Regions from separate parts of the Pseudomonas sp. Seg1 genome, predicted to be linked through region 2. Evidence: predicted binding sites of a transcription regulator. Region 2 holds the regulator's gene; each other region holds the start of a gene.

What was found. Region 2 encodes sigma-54, which starts transcription at its own class of promoters, with help from an activator protein. Its sites were predicted from a motif close to ANTGGCATNNANNTTGCTNT; they were not measured.
Region 1: KI231_RS25055 (pilin) is a predicted target of sigma-54. The motif match lies at 3,396-3,415, and genes of this name have one in related genera.
Region 3: KI231_RS09235 (circularly permuted type 2 ATP-grasp protein) is a predicted target of sigma-54. The motif match lies at 3,268-3,287, and genes of this name have one in related genera.

Annotation. Positions count from the first base shown of each region.
Region 1 is NZ_AP021903.1:5,584,300-5,589,586, forward strand. Features, by position in the region: gene KI231_RS25040 (DUF748 domain-containing protein) at 1-1,688, shown strand, start outside; gene KI231_RS25045 (DUF2845 domain-containing protein) at 1,688-1,984, shown strand; gene KI231_RS25050 (BON domain-containing protein) at 2,251-2,607, opposite strand; gene KI231_RS25055 (pilin) at 2,906-3,349, opposite strand; gene pilB (type IV-A pilus assembly ATPase PilB) at 3,576-5,276, shown strand; gene KI231_RS25065 (type II secretion system F family protein) at 5,279-5,287, shown strand, end outside.
Region 2 is NZ_AP021903.1:1,062,003-1,067,289, reverse strand. Features, by position in the region: gene lptC (LPS export ABC transporter periplasmic protein LptC) at 1-268, shown strand, start outside; gene lptA (lipopolysaccharide transport periplasmic protein LptA) at 255-800, shown strand; gene lptB (LPS export ABC transporter ATP-binding protein) at 800-1,525, shown strand; gene KI231_RS04530 (RNA polymerase factor sigma-54) at 1,712-3,205, shown strand; gene hpf (ribosome hibernation-promoting factor, HPF/YfiA family) at 3,279-3,587, shown strand; gene ptsN (PTS IIA-like nitrogen regulatory protein PtsN) at 3,599-4,063, shown strand; gene rapZ (RNase adapter RapZ) at 4,066-4,923, shown strand; gene KI231_RS04510 (HPr family phosphocarrier protein) at 4,939-5,214, shown strand; gene KI231_RS04505 (ZIP family metal transporter) at 5,257-5,287, opposite strand, start outside.
Region 3 is NZ_AP021903.1:2,060,939-2,066,225, reverse strand. Features, by position in the region: gene KI231_RS09245 (transglutaminase family protein) at 57-866, opposite strand; gene KI231_RS09240 (alpha-E domain-containing protein) at 863-1,813, opposite strand; gene KI231_RS09235 (circularly permuted type 2 ATP-grasp protein) at 1,826-3,235, opposite strand; gene KI231_RS09230 (ribonuclease E inhibitor RraB) at 3,724-4,071, opposite strand; gene KI231_RS09225 (hypothetical protein) at 4,282-4,515, opposite strand; gene speE (polyamine aminopropyltransferase) at 4,822-5,287, opposite strand, start outside.

The DNA.
Region 1 (5,287 bases), 2.1 Mb from region 2:
TCGACACCGGACTGGGCAAGCAAGGCAAGGTCATGGCCGACGGCGTGGTCAATCTCGCCCCCGTCACCGCCCAGCTCAACGTGAAAACCCAGGACATCGACCTGCGTGTCGCGCAGTCCTACATCAATCCGTTCATTCGCCTGGAACTGCGCAGCGGCATGCTCGGCAGTGATCTCAAGGTCAATCTCAAGAGCACCAATCCACTGGCGCTCAGCGTGACCGGCCGCGCTCAGGTCGATCAACTGCATACTCTCGACACCCTGAAGACCCGCGACTTCCTCAAGTGGCAGCAAGTGGTCGTGGAAGGCCTGAATTATCAGCACGGTGACAGCCTGTCGATCGACAAGGTCAACCTGTTCCAGCCGTATGTGCGCTTCATGATCAACGATGATCGCACCACCAATATCGACGACCTGCTGATTCCGCAACCAGCTGACAGCGGCACAAAAACCGCCTCGGCCAAACCGGCCAGCAAAGACAGACCGCTGGGCATCCACATCGGCGGCATTGCCATCAACGATGGTTCGGCCAACTTCGCCGACTTCAGCCTGACGCCGAACTTCGCCACCGCCGTGCAGCAACTGAACGGCCAGATCGGCACCATCGACAGCCGTCAGGCGAAACCTGCCAGCGTCGACGTCAAAGGCAAGGTCGACCGCTATGCGCCGGTGACCATCAAAGGCGCGGTCAATCCGTTCGACCCGATGGCCAGCCTCGACATCGCCACCAGCTTCAAGCGTGTCGAACTGACCACGCTGACGCCTTACTCCGGCAAATTCGCCGGTTACCGCATCCGCAAGGGCCGACTCAACCTCGACCTGCATTACCTGATCACCAAGGGCCAGTTGAAAGCCGAGAACAAAGTGGTGGTCGAGCAACTGCAACTCGGTGAAAAGGTCGACAGCCCGGATGCCGTGAGCCTGCCGCTGAAACTGGCAATTGCCTTGCTCAAGGACGTCGACGGCAAGATCTCCATCGAACTGCCGGTGACCGGTGACCTGAACAACCCGCAGTTCAGCGTGATGCCAATTGTCTGGCAGACCCTGCGCAACCTGATCGTCAAAGCCGCCGCCGCCCCATTCAAGATGATAGGCGGCCTGATCAATGGCGGCGGTTCCGAAGACCTCGGCACCGTCTCGTTTGCACCGGGTTCCAGCGAATTGAACAAGGATGCCGAAGCCGCGCTGGTGAAACTGTCACAGGCACTCAAGGAGCGCCCGGCCCTGCGCCTGGAAATCGAAGGCACCGCCGCGAAAAGCAGCGACGGCCCATTGCTCGCCGAACAGCGTCTGGAACGTGAATACCAGTACAACTACTACAAGATGCTCCAGCGTCGCGGCGACAAGGTTCCCGCCCAGGCCTCCTTGCTACAGGTACCGGACAGCGAAAAGGGTCCACTGCTGGAAGGCATCTACCGCACGCGTCTGAAAACCCAGCCACCGGCCGAATGGAAGGACCTGGGCAAGGAAGAACGCACGGCGAAAATGCGCGCAGGCGTGATCCAGTTCTGGAGTTCCAGCGATGTGTTGCTGCGGCAGTTGGGCCAGGACCGCGCCAGCAGCATCAAGGATTATCTGGTAGACAAGGGCCAACTGGCTGACGATCGCGTGTACTTCATCGACGCCAACCTTGGCGAAGCCGAAAGCGATGGTCGGGTGGTGACGCAAATGCACCTGGATGCCGAATGATGAAGGGTAAATGGCTGTTTGCGATGTCATTGACGCTGGTTGCCGGGCAGGCCTCAGCGTCCGATACCCTGCGCTGCGGCAGTCAATTGGTCAGCCTCGGCGACCGCGCAAGCGAGGTAATGCAGAAGTGCGGTGAACCGGTCAGCCGCGATGCACTGGGCTACAAGAGAAGCGCCAATCGTCGAGAAGAGTTTCAGGTCGAGGAATGGACCTACGGCCCGAACAACGGCATGTACCAATACCTGCGCTTTGAAGGCAACCGACTGCGCCAAATCAACAGCAAACGCGGTAACTGACCCGACACCCAAACCCATGTGGGAGCGAGCCTGCTCGCGAATGCGTTGCGTCAGTCAACATCTTCGTCGGCTGACAGAGCGCTTTCGCGAGCAGGCTCGCTCCCACATTGTCTGTTACTTGCCAAATAAAACAGGCCCCGACACAAGTGCCGGGGCCTGTAATGGTCACGTCCGTGTGACCGTTCGCATGAACTCTAAAGTTGCGGCAGACGTATTGCTCGGCCCGTCTGTCGCGCCTTCTCCCGGTCCAGGCGAGAAGTCATGTCTTACTCGGCTTTCAGGCCATCAGCGGAGACCGCTTTGACGCCTTTGATTTTCTTGGTGATCGCTACTGCGGTGGCTTTCTGAGCGTCAGTTACAGCAACAGTCGACGACAGGGAAACGACGCCTTTGTTGGTTTCTACTTTGATGTCGGTGCCTGGGATGCCTTTTTCGGTGACCAGGTCGCTTTTCACTTTGGTAGTGATCCAGGTATCGGAAGTAGCTTCTTTAGCCTTGGTGACTTCGCCGGCGGCCAGGGTCATAGGAGCCTGGTTAGCCTGGGTGGATTGTGCAAATGCACCGGAAGCCATGGTCAGGGTCAGCGCGGTAGCAGCAGCGGCAGTGATAGCGAACTTCTTCATACGAGTAACTCCTGTTTTTCTGGAAAGTCTGCTGGATGTCTTGTCAGCAGGGTTACTGGAGATATTGCGAGCGCCGTGCCAACTTTTCGAAACGTATAAATTCCTTATAAATCAATAAATTACAAATAACGCCAATTTCCGGATTCATGCAAATTGCATGACATGTGCAAAATTCACATGCAAGTTGCGGCTTTTTGGAAAGTTCCTAAGGCGCTGAAATTATTGAAGCTTTTGTGAAGTGCTACGCAATGAAAAATGCCCCGCAAGGCGGGGCATTTCACGACACGAACCCGGATGATCAGGTACCACTGCCAGGGCAACCTTTAGGCGCGTAGTCGGCGTTTACCGTCGATGCACAGCTCCAGACGCCGGCCGTGTTACCCGTCGCACCGCCAGAGCGAGTCAGCGTAATGGTTTTGCCCAACACGGGAGCGGGCGCATTGGCCAAAGTGCAAACGATGGTGCCTGCGCCCGAAGACGCAGTACCCGAAGCAGTCACCGTACCGCAGTTGGTCGTCACATAAGTTGCACTACCGGTTACCAGCGTCAGCGTCGGGTCAGTCCCTTGATTGATAGTGTCCTCGAACGGCACTTTCAGCGCGCTGATTTCCGCCAGCCCCGCCGTCACCTTCGACCGTGCCTGGTACTTGGTGTACTGCGGCAAGGCGATGGTCGCCAGAATCCCGATGATCGCCACCACGATCAGCAGTTCGATCAGAGTGAAACCTTGTTGTTTTTTCATAGACACGCTCCATGCATGAGTCGAAATCTCATGATCTGAAAGTGATGCAGCATAGGCCATGCCAATGCCTCCCGGGCCCCGCCCATTGGGCGCCAAGCGCGCTCGACGCCATTTCCTACAACCTGCAACCGCACTATCTGACACTTTTTGTCACCTGCACCGAGGGTGTTTGGCGCTGTCACTTGACTAGGCTATAAGTCATGAACTGCAAGCGTGCGGAATCCCCATGAATGACATCGCTCTGAGCGGTCTGGCCAAGCAATTGGTGCAGGCCGAACTGCTTACGGAAAAAAGCGCCCAGCAAGCCTGGCAACAGGCCCAGCGCAATCGCCTGTCGCTGGTCAGTTATCTGGTGCAGAACAAACTGGTGAAGAGCTGGCAGGTGGCCGAGATCGCTTCGGAGCATTTCGGCATGGCCTTCATGGATCTTAATTGCCTGGACAAGGAAACCCAGCCCAAAGGCCTGGTCAGCGAAAAACTGGTGCGCCAGCACCACGCCCTGCCCCTGTGGCGCCGCGGCAACAAACTGTTCGTGGGCATCTCCGACCCGAGCAATCATCAGGCAATCAATGACATTCAGTTCAGCACCGGGCTGAGTACCGAAGCCATTCTGGTGGAGGACGACAAACTCACCGATGCCATCGAAAAGTTCTTCGACACCCACGCCAGCGGCCTCGAAGACATGGCCGACGTCGACCTCGATGGCGTTGATGTCGAATCCATCGACGACAGCAAGCAGGACGCCATCGGCGGACTCGACGCCGACGACGCGCCGGTGGTGCGCTTCGTTCACAAGATGCTGCTGGACGCGATCAAGAGCGGCTCCTCCGACCTGCACTTCGAGCCCTACGAAAAGAACTACCGGGTGCGCGTACGCACCGACGGCATTCTGCGCGAAGTGGCCAAGCCGCCGATTCAACTGGCCGGGAGAATCGCCGCACGGTTGAAAGTCATGGCCAGCCTCGACATCTCGGAACGGCGCAAACCCCAGGACGGGCGGATCAAGATGCGCCTGTCGAAGAGCAAGTCGATCGACTTCCGGGTCAACACCCTGCCGACCCTGTGGGGCGAAAAAGTGGTGATCCGGATCCTCGACCCGTCCAGTGCACAGATCGGCATCGATGCGCTCGGCTACGAGCCGGCGCAGAAAGACCTGTACATGGCCGCGCTCAAGCAGCCACAAGGCATGATTCTGGTCACCGGCCCCACCGGCTCAGGCAAGACCGTGTCGCTGTACACCGGGCTTAACATTCTCAATACCGTCGACATCAACATCTCCACCGCCGAAGACCCTGTGGAGATCAACATGGAAGGCATCAACCAGGTCAACGTCAATCCCAAACAGGGCCTGGATTTCGCCCAGGCCCTGCGTTCGTTTCTGCGGCAGGACCCGGACGTGATCATGGTCGGTGAGATCCGTGACCTCGAAACCGCCGAGATCGCCATCAAGGCCGCGCAAACCGGCCACCTCGTACTCTCTACCCTGCATACCAACAGCGCAGCCGAAACCCTGACCCGCCTGCACAACATGGGCATCCCCGGCTTCAATATCGCCACCTCGGTCAGCCTGATCATTGCCCAGCGACTGGCGCGCAAGCTGTGCAGCCATTGCAAGAAAGCCATCGAGATCCCCCGCGAAACCCTGATCAAGGAAGGTTTCCCCGAGGAACGCATCGGCAGTTTCACGATCTACGAACCGGTCGGTTGCGATCACTGCAACGGCGGCTACAAGGGGCGCGTGGGGATTTATGAAGTGGTGAAAAACACAGCAGACCTGCAGCGACTGATCATGGCCGAGGGCAACTCGCTGGAAATCGACATCCAGATGCGCCGCGACGGTTTCGATGACCTGCGCACTTCCGGCCTGCATAAAGCCATGCAAGGCATCACCAGCCTGGAAGAAATCAACCGGGTCACCAAGGACTGAACATGGCGGTC
Region 2 (5,287 bases):
TGAGCGCGGCGAAGTGAATTCGGGCGGCACCCAGGTCGAATTGATCGATTCGGTACGCATCAAGCGCACCGATGAGCAAAACCGCGATTTGCTGGTTACCTCCACGCGCATGACCGTGTTCCCGCAGGAACAATATGCGCAGACCGAGCAACCCGTTAGAATCGACGGCGCTGGCGGTGTATCGACTGGCGTGGGAATGAAAGCGTATCTGAAGGAAAGCAGGATACACCTGCTATCGAACGTAAGAGGACAGTATGAGGCTCGTTAAAACCCTCCCTATTTTGCTCAGTCTGGGCGCAGCACTGGGAAGCGTGAGCGCCTGGGCTCTGCCGAACGATCAGCAACAGCCGATCCGCATCCAGGCCGACGACGCCCAACTGGACGACAAGAATGGCATTGCCACTTATAAAGGCGACGTCATCATCACTCAGGGCTCGATGAAGGTTACCGGCAACACCGTGACCATCACTCGCACGCCGACCGGTGACATCGACGTGGTGACCTCGGTGGGCAACCTCGCCTACTTCGAACAACTGCAGACCGCTGGCGACACCAAGCCTGTTCAGGGCTGGGGCGTGACGATTCAGTACCACGCCGCGCAAAACCGCGTTGTGCTGATCGACAAGGCCAAGGTTGTCGACAAGGACAACAACACGACTCAAGGCGAGAAAATCGTCTATGACACCGTGAAGAAACTCGCCAGCGCCGGTCGCGCTACCGGCAGCAAGGTCACCGAGTCGCGTCCGCGCATCGACATGGTGATCCAGCCGAAGAAGAAAACCGACGAGAAAACCCAGTAATGGCAACTCTGAAAGCTCAGCACCTGGCCAAGGCCTATAAAAGCCGCCAGGTCGTGCGTGACGTCAGCCTGTCGATCGACAGCGGCCAGATCGTCGGCCTGCTCGGCCCGAACGGCGCCGGCAAGACCACCTGCTTCTATATGATAGTCGGCCTGGTACAGGCCGATCAGGGTCGTGTGCTGATCGACGATCTGGACGTCAGCCACCAGCCAATGCATGGCCGCGCCAAGGCCGGTATCGGCTATCTGCCGCAAGAAGCATCGATCTTCCGCAAACTGTCGGTGGCCGACAACATCATGGCCATCCTCGAGACCCGTCAGGAGCTCGACAAGGCCGGCCGTCGCAAAGAGCTGGAAAGCCTGCTGCAGGAATTCCACATCAGCCACATCCGCGACAACCTCGGCATGAGCCTGTCGGGTGGTGAACGCCGCCGGGTGGAAATCGCCCGCGCTCTGGCGACTGCGCCAAAATTCATCCTGCTCGACGAACCGTTCGCCGGTGTCGACCCGATTTCGGTCGGCGACATCAAGCAGATCATCCACCATCTCAAGGCCAAGGGCATCGGTGTACTGATCACCGACCACAACGTGCGTGAGACGCTGGACATCTGCGAAACCGCCTACATCGTCAACGACGGTCAACTGATCGCCGAGGGTGACTCCGCGACCATCCTGGCCAACGATCTGGTCAAGGAAGTGTATCTGGGCCACGAATTCCGCCTGTAAGCGCAAAGTGCCCGGTGAGCCGCCCGGGTGCTGTATCGATTCAAGCAGGATTTAATACGCTTTAATTGTTACAGCGCTCTAGGCAAACACTTCAGTTTCAGGCATATAATTTGCTTAAGTTTGGCGCTCCGGCGCCCTGTAGTGGATGGCGCATAGCGCCGGCGAATAAGGTGTTAAGCCCCTGCCATGAAACCATCGCTAGTCTTGAGAATGGGCCAGCAGCTGACGATGACACCGCAGCTGCAACAGGCCATCCGCCTGCTCCAATTGTCGACCCTGGATCTGCAACAGGAAATCCAGGAGGCCCTGGAATCCAATCCGATGCTCGAACGCCAGGAAGAAGGCGACGACTTCGACAACTCCGATCCCCTGGCCGACAACGCCGAACAGAAGCCCAACACCGAGATCCAGGAACCCTCCTATCAGGAAACCGCCCCAACGGTGGATAACCTTGAGGACGGCGACTGGAGCGAGCGTATCCCCAACGAGCTTCCGGTCGATACGGCCTGGGAGGACGTTTACCAGACCAGTGCCAGCAGCCTGCCAACCAGCGATGACGACGAGTGGGATTTCACCACCCGCACCTCCGCTGGCGAAAGTCTGCAAAGTCACCTGCTGTGGCAATTGAACCTCGCACCGATGTCCGACACCGATCGACTGATCGCCGTGACCCTGATCGATTGCATCAACAATCAGGGCTACCTGGACGAAACCCTCGAGGAGATTCTTGAAGCGTTCGATCCGGAACTGGACATCGAACTGGACGAGATCGAAGCCGTCCTGCACCGCATCCAGCAATTCGAACCGGCAGGCATTGGCGCCCGCAACCTCAGTGAATGCCTGCTGCTGCAACTGCGTCAGCTCTCGGCCAAGACCCCTTGGCTGGCCGAAGCGAAGCGCCTGGTCACCGACTACATCGACTTGCTCGGCAGCCGTGATTACAGCCAATTGATGCGCCGCATGAAGCTCAAGGAAGACGAGCTGCGTCAGGTCATCGAACTGGTGCAGAGCCTCAACCCGCGTCCAGGCTCGCAGATCGAATCCACTGAAGCCGAGTATGTCGTCCCGGACGTCATCGTGCGCAAGGACAACGAGCGCTGGCTGGTCGAGCTGAATCAGGAGTCAGTGCCACGCCTGCGGGTAAACGCCCAGTACGCCGGTTTCGTGCGTCGCGCCGATACCAGTGCCGACAACACTTTCATGCGCAATCAGTTGCAGGAAGCTCGCTGGTTCATCAAAAGCCTGCAAAGCCGCAACGAAACCCTGATGAAAGTGGCCACCCAGATCGTCGAGCATCAGCGCGGCTTCCTGGAATACGGCGACGAAGCCATGAAGCCGCTGGTCCTGCATGACATCGCTGAAGCGGTCGGCATGCATGAATCGACGATTTCCCGGGTGACCACACAGAAATTCATGCATACCCCGCGTGGTATTTATGAACTGAAATACTTTTTCTCCAGCCACGTCAGCACCTCCGAAGGCGGTGAATGCTCGTCCACGGCGATCCGCGCGATCATCAAAAAACTGGTTGCGGCGGAAAATCAGAAAAAGCCGTTGAGTGACAGCAAGATCGCTGGTTTACTGGAGGCACAAGGCATTCAGGTGGCTCGCCGCACCGTCGCCAAGTACCGCGAGTCCTTAGGGATCGCGCCTTCGAGCGAACGCAAGCGGTTGATGTAAGCCACGTTACAGCGTTCCAGTGGCAGGCTATCCAGCCTGCCGCTTTATGCACTGGCAACGAAGGAGAAGCTGTATGCAAGTCAACATCAGTGGACACCAACTGGAAGTGACCCAACCTCTGCGTTCCTACATCGAGGAAAAACTCCAACGACTGGAACGACATTTCGACAAGATCACCAACGTGCAAGTCACGATGTGCGTCGAAAAGCTGAAGCAGAAAATCGAAGCCACCTTGCATATACCCGGCAGCGAAGTGGTCGCCAATGCGGAACATACCGATATGTACGCGGCGATCGACGCCTTGACCGACAAGCTGGATAAACAACTCAAAAAGCATAAGGAAAAGACCCAGAGCCTGCTACAGGGCGCCACCGGTCGATAACCCCCCATTCCATGATCCGACTTGAAAGTATCCTGACCCCCGGCCGTTCCCTGGTGAACGTGCCGGGCGGCAGTAAAAAGAAAGCCCTCGAACAAATTGCCAACCTGATCGCCCGCGAAGTGCCGGATCTGGAGATGCAAGATGTCTTCGAGGCCCTGATCGCCCGTGAGAAACTCGGCTCTACCGGTTTCGGCAACGGCATCGCCATTCCTCACTGCCGCCTCAAGGGTTGCCAGTCGCCAATCAGCGCCTTGATGCACCTTGAAGCCCCTATCGATTTCGATGCCATCGACGGCGCCCCGGTTGACCTGCTGTTCGTTCTGCTGGTCCCGGAAGCGGCTACCGATGCCCATCTGGAGTTGCTGCGCCAGATCGCCAGCATGCTCGATCGAAAGGACGTGCGCGATAAGCTGCGCAGCGCTCCGAGCAACGAAGCCTTGTACCAGGTCGTACTGGACGAGCAAAACGGGCAGTAATCATGCGCTTGATCATCGTCAGTGGCCGTTCCGGCTCGGGTAAAAGTACCGCCCTGGATGTCCTTGAGGACAACGGTTACTACTGCATCGACAATCTGCCGGCTGGCCTGCTGCCAGAACTGGCCGAACGGGCGCTGATTCACACCGAACTGGCGCAGCCGCTGGTGGCCGTGTCTATCGATGCGCGTAACCTGCCGAGCCATCTGACCCGTTTTCCGGAACTGCTGGAAGATGTCCGCAGCAAACACATCCAGTGCGATGTCTTGTATCTGGATGCCGACGAGGAGACCCTGCTCAAGCGTTTTTCCGAAACCCGCCGTCGCCATCCACTGAGCAACGCCAACCGCTCGCTGGCCGAGGCGATTCAGGATGAAACCGCCCTGCTCGGCCCTATCGCCGACCTCGCTGACCTGAAAATCAACACCACCCATCTGAACCTGTACCAGTTGCGCGACACCATCAAGCTGCGTTTGCTGAATCAGCCGGAGCCGGGCACCGCGTTCCTGGTCGAGTCATTCGGCTTCAAGCGCGGCATGCCGGTGGATGCGGACCTGGTGTTCGATGTGCGCTGCCTGCCCAATCCTTACTGGAAACCTGAGTTGCGTGCACAATCGGGTCTCGATGCGCCGGTGGCCGAGTATCTGGCAGCACAGCCCGAGGTGGAGGAAATGTTCCAGGACATCTTCACTTATCTGCACAAATGGTTGCCACGCTTCGCCGCGAGTAACCGCGCCTACGTCACCATTGCCATTGGCTGTACCGGCGGGCATCACCGCTCCGTCTACCTGACCGAACGCTTGGGTCAGGCCCTGCAGAAAACCCTGAAGAATGTCCAGGTTCGCCACCGCGACCTCACTTAAAGGATTCACACCGCGATGCCTGCTCTGGAAATCGAAATCATCAATAAACTGGGTTTGCATGCCCGAGCGTCGGCGAAGTTTGTCGGGGTTGCCGGCCAGTATCCCGATTGCACGATCCGAGTAGGCCGCACGCCGGAGACTACGGTTGATGGCAAAAGCATCATGGCGATGATGATGTTGGCGGCTGGCAAAGGCACCAAAATCTATTTGAGTACCGAAGGGCATCAGGAACAGGAAGCGCTGGATGCGCTGGTGGCGTTGATCAACAACTACTTCGACGAAGGTGGCTGATCGCCTGTGGCGAGGGAGCTTGCTCCCTCGCCACAATTCAACTCAACCCAGCGCTGTATCCATCACCATCATC
Region 3 (5,287 bases), 1.0 Mb from region 2:
TGAATCAGCGGTGATCTGTGGGAGCTGGCTTGCCAGCGATTGCGGCGTCCCGAATCTTATTGCTGCTGCACGGAGATGACCGGCGCAGGTGTCGGCGAAACGAACACCTTTGCATGCATCTGCTCACACCCGCCGCCCCGGCGCATGCCGCGTACCGGGCAGGCGTCGAGATAATCCAGACCCACCGCCAGTTTCAAATGCCGTTCCGGCCGCGCCAGTTCATTGGTCACGTCGAAGCTGTACCAGGCATCATCCAGCCACGCTTCTGCCCAGGCATGGCTGGCCAGATGTTCGCAATCTTCGCTGTACAGATACCCCGACACATAACGCGATGGAATCCCCAGACTACGCGCGCAGGCCAGAAACGCGTGGGCGTGGTCCTGGCAAACACCCGAGCGTCCGGCAAAAGCCTCAGCCGCGCTGGTGTCGACTTCGGTCGAGCCCGGCGTGTAGGTCATGTGTTGATTCAAGCCGTGCATCAAATCGATCAGCGCCGTGCGGTCACGCCGTTGCTTGCAGGATTTCGCCGCAAACGCGCGCAGAGCTTCGTCTGCTTCGGTCAGCCGGGTGAAACGCAGGAACGGCAGCGCCGACTGACTCTCATGCTCGGCCTCGCGCAACTCGTCGATATCGACCTGCCCCCGGGCGCCAATGATGATCTCTTCATGCGGTTCATCCATGGTCAGCACATGCAGGATGTTGCCGAACGGATCGAGCTGCGCGCGCACCGGGCGTGGCAGGTCGAGCTGCCAGCTCAGCACGTGCTGACGCTCGCTGTCGTGAGGTGTCAGTCGCAGATACTGGATGCTCGCCCGCACCTGATCTTCATAGTGATAGGTGGTCTCGTGGCTTATGGAAAGTCTCATGCAGCCTCCAGGTATGAACTGTGAATGGCGTTGCCCAACTGGCGCACCAGCGGGATGAATTCGGTGAGCCAGGCGTGCAGGCCTTCTTCGAGAATTTCGTGAATGCCGGTGTAGCGCAGGCGTGCGTCCATTTCTGCCGCCAGTCGCTGTGCCGGCCGACCGTTGGCCCCCGGCAACTGTGCGAGGATCTGGTCGATCTCCTCGGTGCAGGCGCGCAAGGAGCGCGGCACATCGGCGCGCAACAGCAGCAGCTCCGCCACATGTCGGGCGCCGGGCGCATCGCGATAAATCTCGGTGTAGGCCTCGAATGACGACAAGGCCCGCAGCAAGGCACTCCACTGGTAATAAGCATGAGCGGTGCCGTCGCTGACCGCTTCGGCCTGATCGCCCGCCATCTCGTAACGGGCATCGAGCAACCGCAGCGTGTTGTCCGCACGTTCGATAAAGGTGCCGAGGCGAATGAAGCGAAACGCATCGTTGCGCATGATCGTGCCGTAAGAGGCACCCCGGAACAGGTGTGAGCGTTCCTTGATCCATTCACAGAAACGACTCATGCCATAGCGGCTCAGCCCCTGTTCGGCGATGCCGCGAATCTCCAGCCACGTGGCGTTGATGTTTTCCCACATATCTGCGGTGATCCGGCCACGCACCGCGTGAGCACTGGCCCGCGCCGCGCCGAGGCAACTGTAGATGCTCGCCGGATTGGCCGCATCCAGAGCGAAGAAATGCAGCAGACGTTCGGCGTGCAAATCGCCGTGGCGCTCCAGGTAATCGTCGAGGGTGCCGGTGATCAACAACGGCATGGCCAATTCGTGCAGACCATCGCCGCGACCGTCCTGCGGCATCAGCGACAGCGAATAACTGACGTCGAGCATCCGTGCGAGGTTTTCCGCCCGCTCCAGGTAACGCGACATCCAATACAGATCCGAGGCAGTTCTACTTAACATGGCAAGCTTCCTTCAATCCTCGACCACCCAGGTGTCCTTGGTTCCGCCGCCCTGAGAGGAATTCACCACCAGGGAGCCTTCGCGCAGGGCGACACGGGTCAAACCGCCGGGCACCACCCGGGTTTCGCGACCGGACAATACGAACGGGCGCAAGTCGATGTGGCGCGGCGCAATGCCGTTTTCGACAAAGGTCGGACAGGTCGACAGCGACAACGTCGGTTGCGCGATGTAAGCGTGCGGCTTGGCTTTGATCCGCTCGCGGAACGCATCGATTTCCGCCGTCGTTGCCGCCGGCCCGACAAGCATCCCGTAACCGCCGGAGCCCTGGGTTTCCTTGACCACCAGATCTGGAAGATTGGCCAGCACATGGGAAAGTTCAGACGGGTTGCGGCATTGCCAGGTCGGCACGTTCTTCAGGATCGGCTCTTCGTCGAGGTAGAAGCGAATCATGTCGGTGACAAACGGATACACCGACTTATCGTCCGCCACGCCGGTACCGATAGCGTTAGCCAACACCACATTGCCGGAGCGGTAGGACGATAGCAGCCCCGGTACGCCGAGCATCGAGTCGGGGTTGAAGGCCAGCGGATCGAGAAACGCATCGTCGAGACGGCGATAGATGACGTCCACCGCTTTCGGGCCGTCAGTGGTGCGCATGAACACTTTGTCGTCACGCACGAACAGATCGGCGCCCTCCACCAGTTCCACACCCATTTCCCGCGCCAGAAACGCGTGTTCGAAGAACGCGCTGTTGAAACGTCCCGGCGTCAGTACCACCACGCTCGGATCGTCGATAGGGCTGGAGCTTTTCAGTGTGTCGAGCAACAGGTTCGGGTAATGGTCGATGGGCGCGATGCGCTGGGCGGCAAACAGCTCAGGGAACAGGCGCATCATCATCTTGCGGTCTTCGAGCATGTAGCTGACGCCGCTAGGCGTGCGCAGATTGTCTTCGAGCACGTAGTAGGTGCCGTCGCCGTCGCGCACCAGATCAACGCCGGAAATATGCGAGTAGATATCGCGGTGCAGATCCAGGCCTTGCATCGCCAACTGGTATTGCTCGTTGGCCAGGACCTGTTCGGCGGGAATGATCCCGGCCTTGATGATGCGTTGCTCGTGATAAAGGTCGGCGAGAAACATGTTCAGCGCCTTGACCCGCTGGATGCAGCCGCGTTCGACGATCCGCCACTCGCTGGCGGGAATGCTCCGCGGAATGGTGTCGAAAGGAATCAGGCGCTCTGTGCCCTGCTCATCGCCGTAGAGCGTGAACGTGATGCCGGCGCGATGGAACAGCAAATCGGCCTCGCGCCGCCGTTGAGCCAGCAGCTCGTCAGGCGTGTCGGCCAGCCATCGGGCGAACTCCCGGTAATGCGGGCGAACCTGGCCGCCGGCATCGTACATCTCATCAAAATAGGTGCGGATCATGCCGTACTCCTTGTCACCCGGACCTACAGGCCTTCGCAAGGCCCGTGCCATCGGCATAAACGCTTTGATTTCAATCGGTTGGATATTCACGCCGCAGGCGCCGCACCATTCCTGTGCGGCAAATGCCCCAACCTGATTGCCCCCGCTTCATTGCGACGCACTGCATCGCCTATCACCAGCATAGTCAGAGTTGATTTCACTGCTCGGCGACGGCTGCGGATAATCCGCGCATTCGCCGCAAAACTTCATCGGCCACCGCGCCGGGAAGTGCCCGGCTCAACTGCTCTGGACTGCCGTCGCAGCCCGCCCCGCTGTAACCCTGACCGGTTTCCTCTCCTTATCGGTCTTCCCTTTTAGCCACCCTCTCCGGTGGCTTTTTTTTGGCCTCGGATTCTTGTTTCAGGGTTTTGCCGCAGCGGTTTTCGAACGCCGGAAACGACAACGGCCAACCCAAAGGTCAGCCGTTGCTTAATAGTTACTGCAAGAGATCAGTTCAGACGGTAGCGATTGCGCACCTCCTGCTTGACGCCCCAGCCCTCGATAATGCCACCCAGCGGTTCGACCACGGCAGAAAACCCCTGCTCGAAATCGCCGATATCGTCATATGTCGCGTACATCACTTTGCTCAACTCCAGAGACCACGCGCCGTCGTCGCGCACGCTGACCTGGGCATTGATGGATTCACCGCGAAACTTGCCTGCCGCCCTGCGCGCCCGCTCCTCGTCCGGGAAAATGGCGTAGAACTCGATGGGATGGAATCGGGAAAAATCGAAACCGCCTTCTTTCATGCGGCGCAGAACATTGCTGCTGATGTCTTCTTGATAGGCTGTGCTCATGAATCGTCCCCCTCGGATAGATGGATAGACTTTCCGTATTCCCGCCCCGGGCCTTTGGCCAAAGTACTACGGCAACGTGGTTGCGCGCGGGAAACAAGCATGTAGCTGACAAGACCAGACCTTAGCGATCCGTTCGCTGATCTCGCTTGCAGAGTAGCCCCAAGATAGAGCCGCTGCCAAGGCCTGGTGCTTCAAGTGACAGGAAGAATTTCAGATTGGAGTGATGCTGCGGATTTCGATGCTGTTCTGGGTTTTCAGGTTTTTCACGCCGGCATCGGCGGTGCGCCCTTCCAGATCGTTCAGATCCAGTTCGGCGGCCACAGGCAGGAGCCGCTCCTTGATCAGTCGCGCGGCCTCATCGTCGCTCGGGCACTCGGCTCGCTCGAAGACCTCATCGACAATTTCACCGTGATCATCCACGAAAGTGACTTTCCACTTTTGCATCGGTGCCTCCTCGATCAAACCCGCAAATGGGCTTACACCTAAATCGACTGGTACGCCGAAAGTTGGTTCAAAAGGATTACAGCGGGCAAAGATGAAAAAAACCTCATCCTGGAGATGCGCCGCGAATTTTGCACACAACCATTGTGGCGAGGGGATTTATCCCCGATGGGATGCGAAGCGTCCCCCAAAACCAGCCAACGCGGTGATCAGGCAGACCGCGCTTGCTGGATTTACGACTGCTGCGCAGCCGGTCGGGGATAAATCCCCTCACCACAGGGGATCCATACACAAATGAAAAATGGGTGATCAGTCGTTGCTTGGTTTGTTGATCGCTTGCAGCACGTACTGCGGCAACGCGAACGCACCGATATGGATTTCCGGGTTGTAGTAGCGAGTGACGATGCCGCTGCCAATGAAGCGCTGTTGCAGGACTTCACGGCTCAGTTTGCGGTAGGCCGGATTGGTCGAACCCCAGGCAAACGTCATCGAACCACCAATGTAGGTCGGTACGGCGGCCTGGTAGAAGTGCCAGTCCGGGAACAGGCTGCGCAGACGACCGGCCGTGGTTTTGACTTCGTCGATCTGCATGAACGGCGTGCCGTTCTGCGTCACGAGGATGCCGCCTTCGTTCAGGCAACGGTGGCAGGCCTGGTAGAAGTTTTCCGAGAACAGCACCTCACCCGGGCCGATCGGGTCGGTGGAGTCGGAGATGATCACGTCGAATTTTTCCGTGGTGGTGGCGACGAAACGCATGCCGTCGTCGATTACCAGG